DNA from 3 places in the Microbulbifer spongiae genome. Region 1 is predicted to be linked to each of the others. Evidence: predicted binding sites of a transcription regulator. Region 1 holds the regulator's gene; each other region holds the start of a gene.

The links. Region 1 encodes PhoB, which activates phosphate uptake and scavenging genes when phosphate is short. Its sites were predicted from a motif close to TGTCATAAANNTGTAACA; they were not measured.
Region 2: the regulator PhoB is predicted to act here: its motif matches at 1,223-1,240, upstream of M8T91_RS04145 (substrate-binding domain-containing protein).
Region 3: the regulator PhoB is predicted to act here: its motif matches at 1,519-1,536, upstream of M8T91_RS02660 (PhoX family protein).

The regions. Positions count from the first base shown of each region.
Region 1 is NZ_CP098023.1:4,344,688-4,347,968, reverse strand. It holds gene M8T91_RS18075 (chorismate--pyruvate lyase family protein) at 1-369, shown strand, start outside; gene ubiA (4-hydroxybenzoate octaprenyltransferase) at 405-1,247, shown strand; gene phoB (phosphate regulon transcriptional regulator PhoB) at 1,356-2,060, shown strand; gene phoR (phosphate regulon sensor histidine kinase PhoR) at 2,198-3,281, shown strand, end outside.
Region 2 is NZ_CP098023.1:1,005,164-1,008,444, forward strand. It holds gene M8T91_RS04145 (substrate-binding domain-containing protein) at 1-1,183, opposite strand, end outside; gene M8T91_RS04150 (16S rRNA (uracil(1498)-N(3))-methyltransferase) at 1,473-2,219, opposite strand; gene M8T91_RS04155 (6-carboxytetrahydropterin synthase) at 2,246-3,091, opposite strand; RNA gene ffs (signal recognition particle sRNA small type) at 3,219-3,281, shown strand, end outside.
Region 3 is NZ_CP098023.1:673,445-676,725, reverse strand. It holds gene M8T91_RS02665 (TonB-dependent receptor) at 1-1,427, opposite strand, end outside; gene M8T91_RS02660 (PhoX family protein) at 1,696-3,281, shown strand, end outside.

The sequences.
Region 1 (3,281 bases):
CTAGTGCGCGAAGTGCTGTTGTACGGTCTCGGCCACCCCTGGGTCTTTGCACGCAGCATCCTGCCTTTGCGCAGTCTGCAGGGCAAATCCCGCAACCTGCGCAGTCTGGACAATCGGCCGCTGGGGGAATTGCTGTTCAGCGAGCCCGGCATTCGCCGTGGCAATATGGAGTTCAACCACCTGACACGCAACCCCTGCCTGCAACTGGCAGCACTCGATAGGGAGAGTGACAATGCCTGGGGGCGCCGCTCCACATTCTGGCTGCGGGACAAGCCACTGCTGGTAGCCGAGACTTTTCTCTCGAGCTTCCGGCCCGACGGGCCGCCCAGCGGGGCCACCGCATCCAACGACAGAGAGAATCCGCCTTGATCAGCGAATATCTTGCACGGCGCTGGCCCGCTGTGATGCCCTACTGGCAGCTGGCACGTATGCACAAGCCCATTGGTATACTGCTACTGCTGTGGCCCACCTGGTCCGCGCTGTGGCTGGCCGCCGGCGGTTGGCCTGGATTGCACCTGTCAGCCGTGTTTACGCTCGGGGTGATCCTGATGCGCGCAGCTGGCTGTGCGGTCAACGACTTCGCCGATCGTGAAATTGATCGCCATGTGAAACGCACAGCGGGGCGTCCGCTCGCCACCGGCAGTATCTCCCCCCGTGCGGCTCTGGGGCTATTCGCCGGACTCAGCGCTGTGGCTTTCGGGTTGGTGCTGACTACCAACACACTCACGATAACCCTGTCGCTGCCGGCCCTGGGGCTCGCTTTTTGCTACCCCTTTGCCAAGCGTCACACCCATCTGCCGCAGGTAGTCCTGGGGGCCGCTTTCAGTATGGGTATCCCCATGGCTTTTGCCGCGGTCAGCGGCGAAATCCCCCCCCAGGCATGGCTGTTGTACACAGCAAACCTGTTGTGGACCCTGTGCTACGACACCTTCTACGCGATGGTGGACCGCGACGACGATCTGAAAATCGGGGTGAAATCCACAGCAATCCTGTTTGGCGACATGGATAGGGGTTTGACTGCAACCCTGCAGCTATTGGTATTGATCGCTCTTTTGTTCCTCGGTCAGCGCTTTGGATTGGGCACCGTCTATTATTTGGGTTTGGTCGCTGTGGCGATACTCTTCACCTACCAGCAGTGGCTGATTCGCAAGCGGGAGCGGGATGCCTGTTTTCAGGCTTTTCTCAACAATAACTGGGTGGGTTTGGCTATTTTCATGGGTATATCAATGCAATACCTGCTGAATTAGCCCAGCATTGGGAGCCTGGGGGCGATCGTCATATATTTGTCATACTATTCCCGTTTAATCCCCGGCGGTGATGGGAAATCCTGACAACAGAGCGGAAATAGCAGACAAATGCATAGTAAAACGATCCTGATTGTCGATGATGAGGCCGCGGTGCGCGATATGCTGCGGGTGGCACTGGAAATGGCGGATTACCGTTGTCTGGAGGCGGAGAATGCGCGCGAGGCCCACGCTCTGGTTATCGACGAAAAGCCGGACTTGATTCTGCTGGACTGGATGCTGCCGGATGTGTCCGGGGTGGAACTGGCCCGGCGTCTCAAGCGCGACGAACTGACCACTGCCGTGCCCATTATCATGCTCACCGCGAAAGGCGAGGAAGATAATAAAATCAAAGGGCTAGAGACCGGCGCGGACGACTATATTACCAAGCCCTTCTCCCCCCGCGAACTGGTGGCCAGACTGAAAGCGGTGTTGCGCCGCGCTGGCCCGGCCACTCCCGAGGACCCCCTCAGCGCCGGGCATCTGGTACTGGACCCTCTCAGTCACAGGGTCACCATCAAGGGCCAACCGGTCGATATGGGCCCCACCGAATTCCGCCTCCTTACTTTCTTCCTCTCCCACCAGGAGCGCGCCTATACCCGCACCCAGCTGCTCGACCATGTCTGGGGTGGTAATGTCTATGTGGAGGAGCGCACCGTGGACGTACATATCCGCCGCTTGCGCAAGGCCCTAGCACTGGACCGCCACGACCGCTATATCCAGACGGTGCGGGGCACCGGCTATCGATTTTCTGTGCAAACTGTTGAAAAAGTGTGACAATTTCACCGGGCAGACACTGGTGCCCGCGGAATCCCCACCGATACGCCCATTGCTCAGCGGGCGGATTTCCAGAGGTGATTCAGTTGGGGAGGAAACGATCCCCCCTGTTGTCCGTTTGGTAACACGACTTGGCTATGTTTGATCGCAGTATTGGCGAGTTTTCGCGTTTTGTCCTTATTGCCCTGGGCTGCATCATCCTCGGTTTCATCTGGGGCAACTGGTCGATTGCCCTGATCGCGGGCCTGGCTGTCTATCTGGTATCGCTGTTGTGGCAGCAGCATCGCTTCAATCGCTGGCTGGCCGGTGGCCGGCGCGGCCCGTCGCCCTCCACCTTTGGCATCTGGGGGGAGATCTACGACGATTTCTACCGTATACAGCGCCGCCACCGCCGTGAAAGACAGAAATTGCACGCCATGTTGCGCCGGGTACAGGACAGCACCAATGCCCTGAGAGAGGGCATAGTGGCGTTGGAGAACGGCGATAATCTGGCTTGGTGGAACCCCGCCGCCGGTGAACTCCTCGGCCTGCAGGCCAGTGATACCGGGCAGTCGCTGGTCAACTTTGTGCGTGACCCCGGCTTTGTCAGTTACATGCACAGCGACGCCAGCGGAGTGCGGGAGCCCCTCACCCTGCCAGCCCCCGGCAACGAGGCCCTCCTACTTCAGCTGGAAGTCACCCGCTACGGCCAGAATGAAGCACTGGTCATTGTTCGCGATATCACCCGCCTGCGCAATCTGGAACAAATGCGCCGCGATTTCGTCGCCAATGTTTCCCATGAACTGCGCACGCCCCTGACCGTGATCACCGGCTACTTGGAAACCCTGCAGGGCAGTGATGTGGCACCGCCACCCTGGCAGCGGCCATTGGCACAAATGGAGGAGCAGGCCGCGCGCATGGCGGCACTCGTCAACGATCTGCTGCTGTTGGCGCGCCTGGAGACCTCTGAGTGCAAGATTGGTGATGTGCCGGTGGATGTAAGCGAACTGATAGGGCGGGTTGCGCGGGAGGCGCGCAGTTTTAGCGGCGGTCGCCACAAGGTCTTGGTACAGTGCGAAACCGACAGCCGCATCCGTGGCGACGCCGGCGAGCTGCACAGCGCCTTCGCCAACCTGGTGCTCAACGCCGTGAAGTACAGCCCGGCGGGGGGGACAATCCAGCTGCGTTGGTGGCAGGACCGTCGTGGCGGTCATTTTAGTGTACAGGACCAGGGCATCGGCA
Region 2 (3,281 bases), 1.1 Mb from region 1:
CTGCACTGGCTTTTTCGTCCCCAAAACCGATCAACAATAATTGACGATCACGGTTCTCCGGCTTTTTCATATACTTCGCCAGCCTCTGGATATCCTGTTGGGCTTTATTGTCCAGAGTGGCGTTGCCCTCTGCAAAGCGAAAATTGATACTCAGGCGTTCCGCATGTTGGGTTAATGCAAGGTAATCTTCAGGGCCTTCCCGCGTGCTTGCTGGCTTGATGCTGATCGGGGTTTGGGAGATAAACCCGGTTGTCTTTACCTGCTCCTGGCCCGCCTCGCTCTGTACAAAGTACAGAAACTCCTCTGCTGCCGGCTTGAGGGAATGCACCGGCGTGTACAGGAACAGGCGGCGAGAGAGAGGGTAGTCTTCGGTTGCGATGGTGAGATGCACCGGGGCTTGGGGCTGGGTGTCCTGATGGGAAACAGCGATGGCTCTGGCATGGCGAATCGATGCCAGCCCGACAAACCCGATACCGTTTAAATCGGCGGCAACCCTGTCGGAGAGCTGATCGTTGGATTCGAATCGTTCCGCATTTTCAATAAGGCTGTAATCCTTGCCAAGAACCAGGGATTTAAACGTGTCCCAGGTGCCGGACTGGTTGTCGCGGGCGTAAACTCGGATGTGGCCGCGGTGCCCACCAACTTGTGACCAATTGCGAATGTCACCGGAGAAAACGGCTGCAATTTGCTGCAAGGTCAAGTGCTTCACTGGATTGTCCGGATGCACAATAATCGCAATTCCATCAATGGCAATTACATGTTCTGCGCGATTGCTGCGCATATCTCCCAACCGGTTTAATAAGACCCGTTCCGCGGCCTTGATGGGCCGGGAGGCCATGGCGATGTCCGCTTGTGATTGTTCCAGCCCTTTGAAACCGGTGCTGGAGCCGTGTGCGGCAATATCAATAAAAACTGCTTGGTTTCCAACATCCGCCTGGATGCGTTGCTCGTTGATTGTGCCCAGGGGTGTGGATCGGATGTTTTGTGCACCCTTTGTGGCTAGGTATTTGCGAATCAGATTGGGTGCCAGTTGAGCCCCAATAGTGTTGGAACCGTGCAGGGTAAATAAGAGACCGTTTGTGTTTGGATCGAAAGCCGGGACTTCCGCTGCGGCCGCGGAGGTCCAGGCCAGCCCGAATGACAGTATCAATGTGTGGCACAAACGATGAAGAAGCGGGTACATAACAGTTTGACCTTAAGGCAGTAAAATGAGGCCGAAAAATATGTCCTCTTTATGACAAAATGATGAAATGTTGATGAATAAATCACAAATATCCCCACTGCGCGCAGTGAGCATGTTGTGGGCTGCTCGGGTGGGGATTATCGGTGGCGTTGTTGAAGAAATGAAGAAATCTTGATTAACAGTATGTCAAAAAGCGCAGTGCAATGCTTCCTAAAAAGGGATTGAACCCTGCGTACCTCTCTTGGCGACAACTCGCAAGCCAATCCGGGAGAGCGGATATCAGTGGAATTCAGCGGGCGGGAAACAGCCGGCTCACCAGTACCGGCAGCACTGTTTCCACTTTGAGAATACGCGGCCCTAAATGCACTGGGTGAAAGCCTGCCTCCTGCAGTTTTTCCACTTCATAGGGGATAAAGCCGCCCTCGGGGCCAATGGCCAGGGTGGTTGTTTCCCCGATATCAATAGGGCAGTACTCACCGGCAACCGGGTGGGCAAGCAGTTTTCGTGAGCCGGCTGCCAGTTCGGGCAGCTCATCCTCCACAAAGGGCTTGAAGCGTTTGCGCAGAATAATGTCCGGCATCCGGGTATCCATCGCCTGTTCCAGTCCCAGCAGGCATTGTCGGTGAATCTTGTCCCGCCCGAGCCAGGGTGTTTGCCAATAAGATTTCTCCACGCGGTAGCTGTTGAGCAGAATCAGCTTTTTCACACCCAGTGCTGTGACATGCTGAATGACACGCTTTAGCATCTTCGGGCGCGGTAACGCCAAAACCAGGGTCAGGGGTAGTGCAGGGGGCGGGGGATATTGTAATTCCACCTTGAGCTCCACACACTGGTCGGTGAGCGTGGTGATTGTTCCAAAACCGATATCGCCATTCAATAGCCCAACGCGCAACCGCTGGCCGGGCTCGACCCTGTGTACCTGGATAATATATTCCAGCCTGCGACCGCTCAGGCGGACAAGTCCGGCGCTGATGAAATCCGTTTCTTGTAAAACAATCAGGTTCAAGATCGACCAGCCTCGAATTGTTGCACTCAATCACTCCGGGTATGCGATGGCACAGCTTACAGCTGTGCAGTGGCGATGGCCCCTTTGCCCAGCCCCTCGTAAGCGCGCACGGTAATTTCCTTGCCCGGTAATTCCGCGGCCAGGGTATTGGCAATATATTGGGCCAGTTGTTCGACGGTGGTATCGCAGTCAATGACTGCACAACAGCGCGAGGGAAGCGTAAGGGTAAAGCGCCCCTGTTGCGCTTGATAGGCAAAGCGCAGGGTTTTTGCACCGCCCGCTGCCTGTAAATCCTCGCGCGTGCCCAGATAAATATCCCTCCAGCGCTGAGCCCATTGCTGCTCCAGTGCTCTGTTGCGTTGTCCCTCGATGAACACCTGGATACGGGAGCGGTGGCCGTGGGCGATGCGCTGGCAGTTGCCCAGGTGCTTTTTCAGTCCGTGACTGTAATGGTAAAAAGCGCCCTCAATCATCTCTGCATCGAAGCAGAGCTTCAATTGATCGACATGGGTCGGGAAAGCGCCCGCCAGTTGCTGCACACTCCAGCTTGCAACCGCCTGTGGGTGAATACTCTTTGTTTCTACCAGTGCGAAAGCCTGTTCCGGGCCGGACACCGATATTTGCTCTCCGCCGGCCAGTGACCAGGTAAGCGATATCTGGCCGCCGTGGTTTGCGAGCTCCAGGTCGGGGGACAGGGTGGGTACCAGAAGGCGGTGGTCAAGCTGGTCATCGAGCCAGTGGCGAAGAGTTTTTTTGACAATACCAAAATCGCACACCATGCCCTGGCTGTCGAGTGCGCCATCCAGGGTGGCATTTGCCAGCCAGGTTTCCCCTACCAGACCGCGCTGCCGGTCCAGGTAGCTGAAATCAATATTGGTTAAATTGTCGACGAACAGGTGCATATCTCACTCTTCGCATGGGCGGGGTGGTAAGCGAGTATTATAACCTGCTGATGGGACTGGAACTCGTGCCTTTATCCCTCTATAATCGCGCCCTCTTCGGGGACACCGAGGATCGTTGTGGCGGCCCTTCCGGTCCCTTCGCAATGAGAAACTGCGAACCCCGCCAGGCCCGGAAGGGAGCAACGGTAGC
Region 3 (3,281 bases), 760 kb from region 1:
TCAGCCAGGGTGTAATCGCCTGCGAAACCTTCGTAAATAGTTGCGTTCAAATCCCCTTGTTTTTTCCGCTGGCGCTCGTGCAGGCCAAATTGTATGGTGGACGGATTACCGGCCCATTCAAATTCGCGACTAAAATCCAGGCGCAGGCTCAGTTCTCCGTCCTCGGTGTCATTGTCCTCAATGACCAGTTCATCCAACTGGTAGCTGGCCGGGTCCAACACTTTTTCCAGCCCTTTACTGTCCACGGCCATACGCGGGGTTTTACCGGCTTCCACGTACCCCAGACGCAAGGGCTCCAGAACGAAAGTGGTATCGCGGCGATGGGGTTCGGTTTCCTCTGCGTGAGAGTACCCCAGGGCAAAAGAGAAATTCCAAAGGTCAAAATAGTGTTCACCACCGAAAACCACAGAGAGAATTTCCTGTTGTTCCCGACGATCCTTGAGGGATTTTTCCAGCGCTGCCTCTTCCCACTCTGCCGAATTATCCGAGATACTTTCCGGCACATCCCGTTGCGCATCCAGTTTCCAGGAATTGCGCTGGCGAATCTCTTCATCTGCAAAGTCTGAATAGAGGCTGTGCAGGTAGAGGCTGGCATCGCTGCCGAGATCCAAATCAAAATTGGCCGCAATGCCGGTACGTTCACGTGTGATAGTGTAATCGCGCTGTTCAATCTCTCTGGCACCAATCCCGGTGCTGCCGTCCACGGCGGTAAAATGCTCCCAGCGACCATCGGTTTCGATATTCTCCGAACCGAAATGGCGTTTCTGATGACTGGCGGCCAGGGCCACACCCAATCTCCTGTCACCAGACAAGGCAAATACATGGGTCATGCTCGCGGCAAGTTTGGGACTGTTTTCTTCCTGAAGACTGCTGTAGCTGTTCTCTGCACTGAATTTGTATTGGCTGTCATCGTAATCCAGGGCATTGAGGCTCTTGATTTCGATGGCCCCTCCAATCGAATCGGCGCTCATATCCGGGGTCAGGGTCTTGAAGACTTCCAGGCTGGCGAGCAGATCCGAGGGGATAACATCCAGGGCCACCGCACGACTGTCCGTTTCTGGTGCCGGCAGGCTTATCCCATTGATCGTCGAGGCATTCAGGTTGGGGTCTATTCCGCGCACACCCACAAAGCGCCCTTCGCCTTGGTCGCGGGCAATAAACACGCCGGGCATTCTCTGCAGTGCCTCGGTCACATTGGCATCCGGCAGTTCCCCGATCGCATCGGAGGTCTGTACCGCCACCACTTTGTTGGCGTTGCGCTGGCGCTCCAGATCACTGCGTGCATTGCTGGCCTGGGCGGTGACCACTACCGTCTCCATGGCCTGTGGCCCGTCTTGCTGCGCAACCGCACCTGTTGTATGCATGGCCACAGCGAGCGCCATCAAAGGCATATCCAGCCGCCGCAAACACTGGCTGTTATCTTTCATCACATCCCCACTCCCGTTTTGCCGGTGGCGTCTTTTAGCGCAGCGCAGAGTAAGTGGTGACTATGACTGTTGCGTGACGTTTTTTTTAAGGTGTCATTAATCTTTCAAAATTGACCGCTAATCTCCCTATGGAAACCTGAAGCCTTTGTGGATCAGCTCTGGCCATGACACGGGCACAACCACCCGGTGTCCGGCCTGTCAAACCGTACCGCAGAGATTCACCAAGGCGGTTGATCGCACCTATCAACGCCCTCTACCGGAGCAGAATGTGAGCCACCACCCCAAACACCCCCCTCGACGCACCCTGCTGAAAGCCCTGGGTACCACAGCAGCTGCCGGAGCCGCCGGCAAACTCATGCTGTTGCCCGGCTGCAGCAGCGAGGAGAAAAAAAACCACAGGGAGAACCTCTCTTTTACGGAAATTCCCCACGCCCTGGATTCGCAACATCACCTGCCAGAGGGATACCGCGCCGACCTGCTACTGCGCTGGGGAGACCCCATCACCGAGACGGATATCCCTTTTCACCCGGAAAAGCTGGACAGCAAAAGCCAGCAGCAGCGCTTTGGCTACAACAATGACTTTATCGCTTTTATGCCCCTGGCCCCGAATGCCCCCCCGAACCGGGGGGATATGCACGCCCGCAGCCGCAACAGCACGCGCGGGCTGTTGTGTGTAAATCACGAATACACCCAACCCCACCTGATGTTTCCCGGCTACAATGATGAATTCAGTGCCACTCGCGGTGTCAGTGGCGCCCATGTAGCGGTGGAGCAGGCCGCCTGTGGTCACTCGGTTGTGGAAATCGAACGCGGCCCGGATGGCTGGCAGATACACTTAGACAGCCCCTACAACCGGCGGATTACCGCAGCCACAGCGATGGAAATCCGCGGCCCGGCTGCCGGAGACAGGCGACTGCGCACGGCAGAAGACCCCACAGGCAGACGGGTGCTGGGCACCATCGGCAACTGCGCGGGCGGCAAAACCCCCTGGGGGACAGTACTGATCGCGGAAGAGGGATTTGGCAGTGCCTTTCAAGGGGACCCCGAAAAAATAGAAGACCCCCGCGAGGCGCGCAATCATCACAACTTTGGTATCGCCCCCTCGAACCGCAACTGGGGAAACTATGATCGCCGCTTCGATATCCAGGTGGAGCCCAACGAACCCAACCGCTTTGGCTGGATGGTGGAATACGACCCTTACAATCCAGCATCCAGGCCACGCAAGCTCACGGCCCTGGGGCGTTTTGAGCACGAGGGATTTACCCTGGTGTGCAAGCCTGGCCAGGCGGTGGTGGCCTACGGTGGCGACGATGACGAACACCAGTTCGTGTACCGTTTTATCTCCCGGGGCATTTATCGACCCGAGGACAATGTCGGCAACAGGGAACTGCTGACCGAAGGCACACTCTATGCTGCAAGGTTTGCAGACAATGGCCAGGGGGAATGGCTGGCTTTGCGCTACGGACAGGGGCCGCTCACGGAAGAGCACGGATTTCGCAACCAGGCCGATGTTCTGATCGACGCGCGCCGCGCCGCTGCTCTACTGGGCGCCACCCCCATGGATCGCCCCGAGGACGTGGAGACCAACCCCCATAATGACTGCACCTACGTAATGCTGACCAAAAACAAACAGCGCCGCAAGAACGATATCGATGCCGCCAACCCCCGTGCGCACAACACCCGCGGCCACGTCCTGGAAATTGCACCGCCGGGCACCAGCGGCAACCGCGACCACACCAGCGATGACTTCCGGTGGCAGCTCTTTCTGCTCGGGGGGGATCCCAATGCCGGGGACCCCGCCGAGCGGGGCGCCTATGGCCAGCAGTCCAGTGACAGTATCTCCCCCCACGGCTG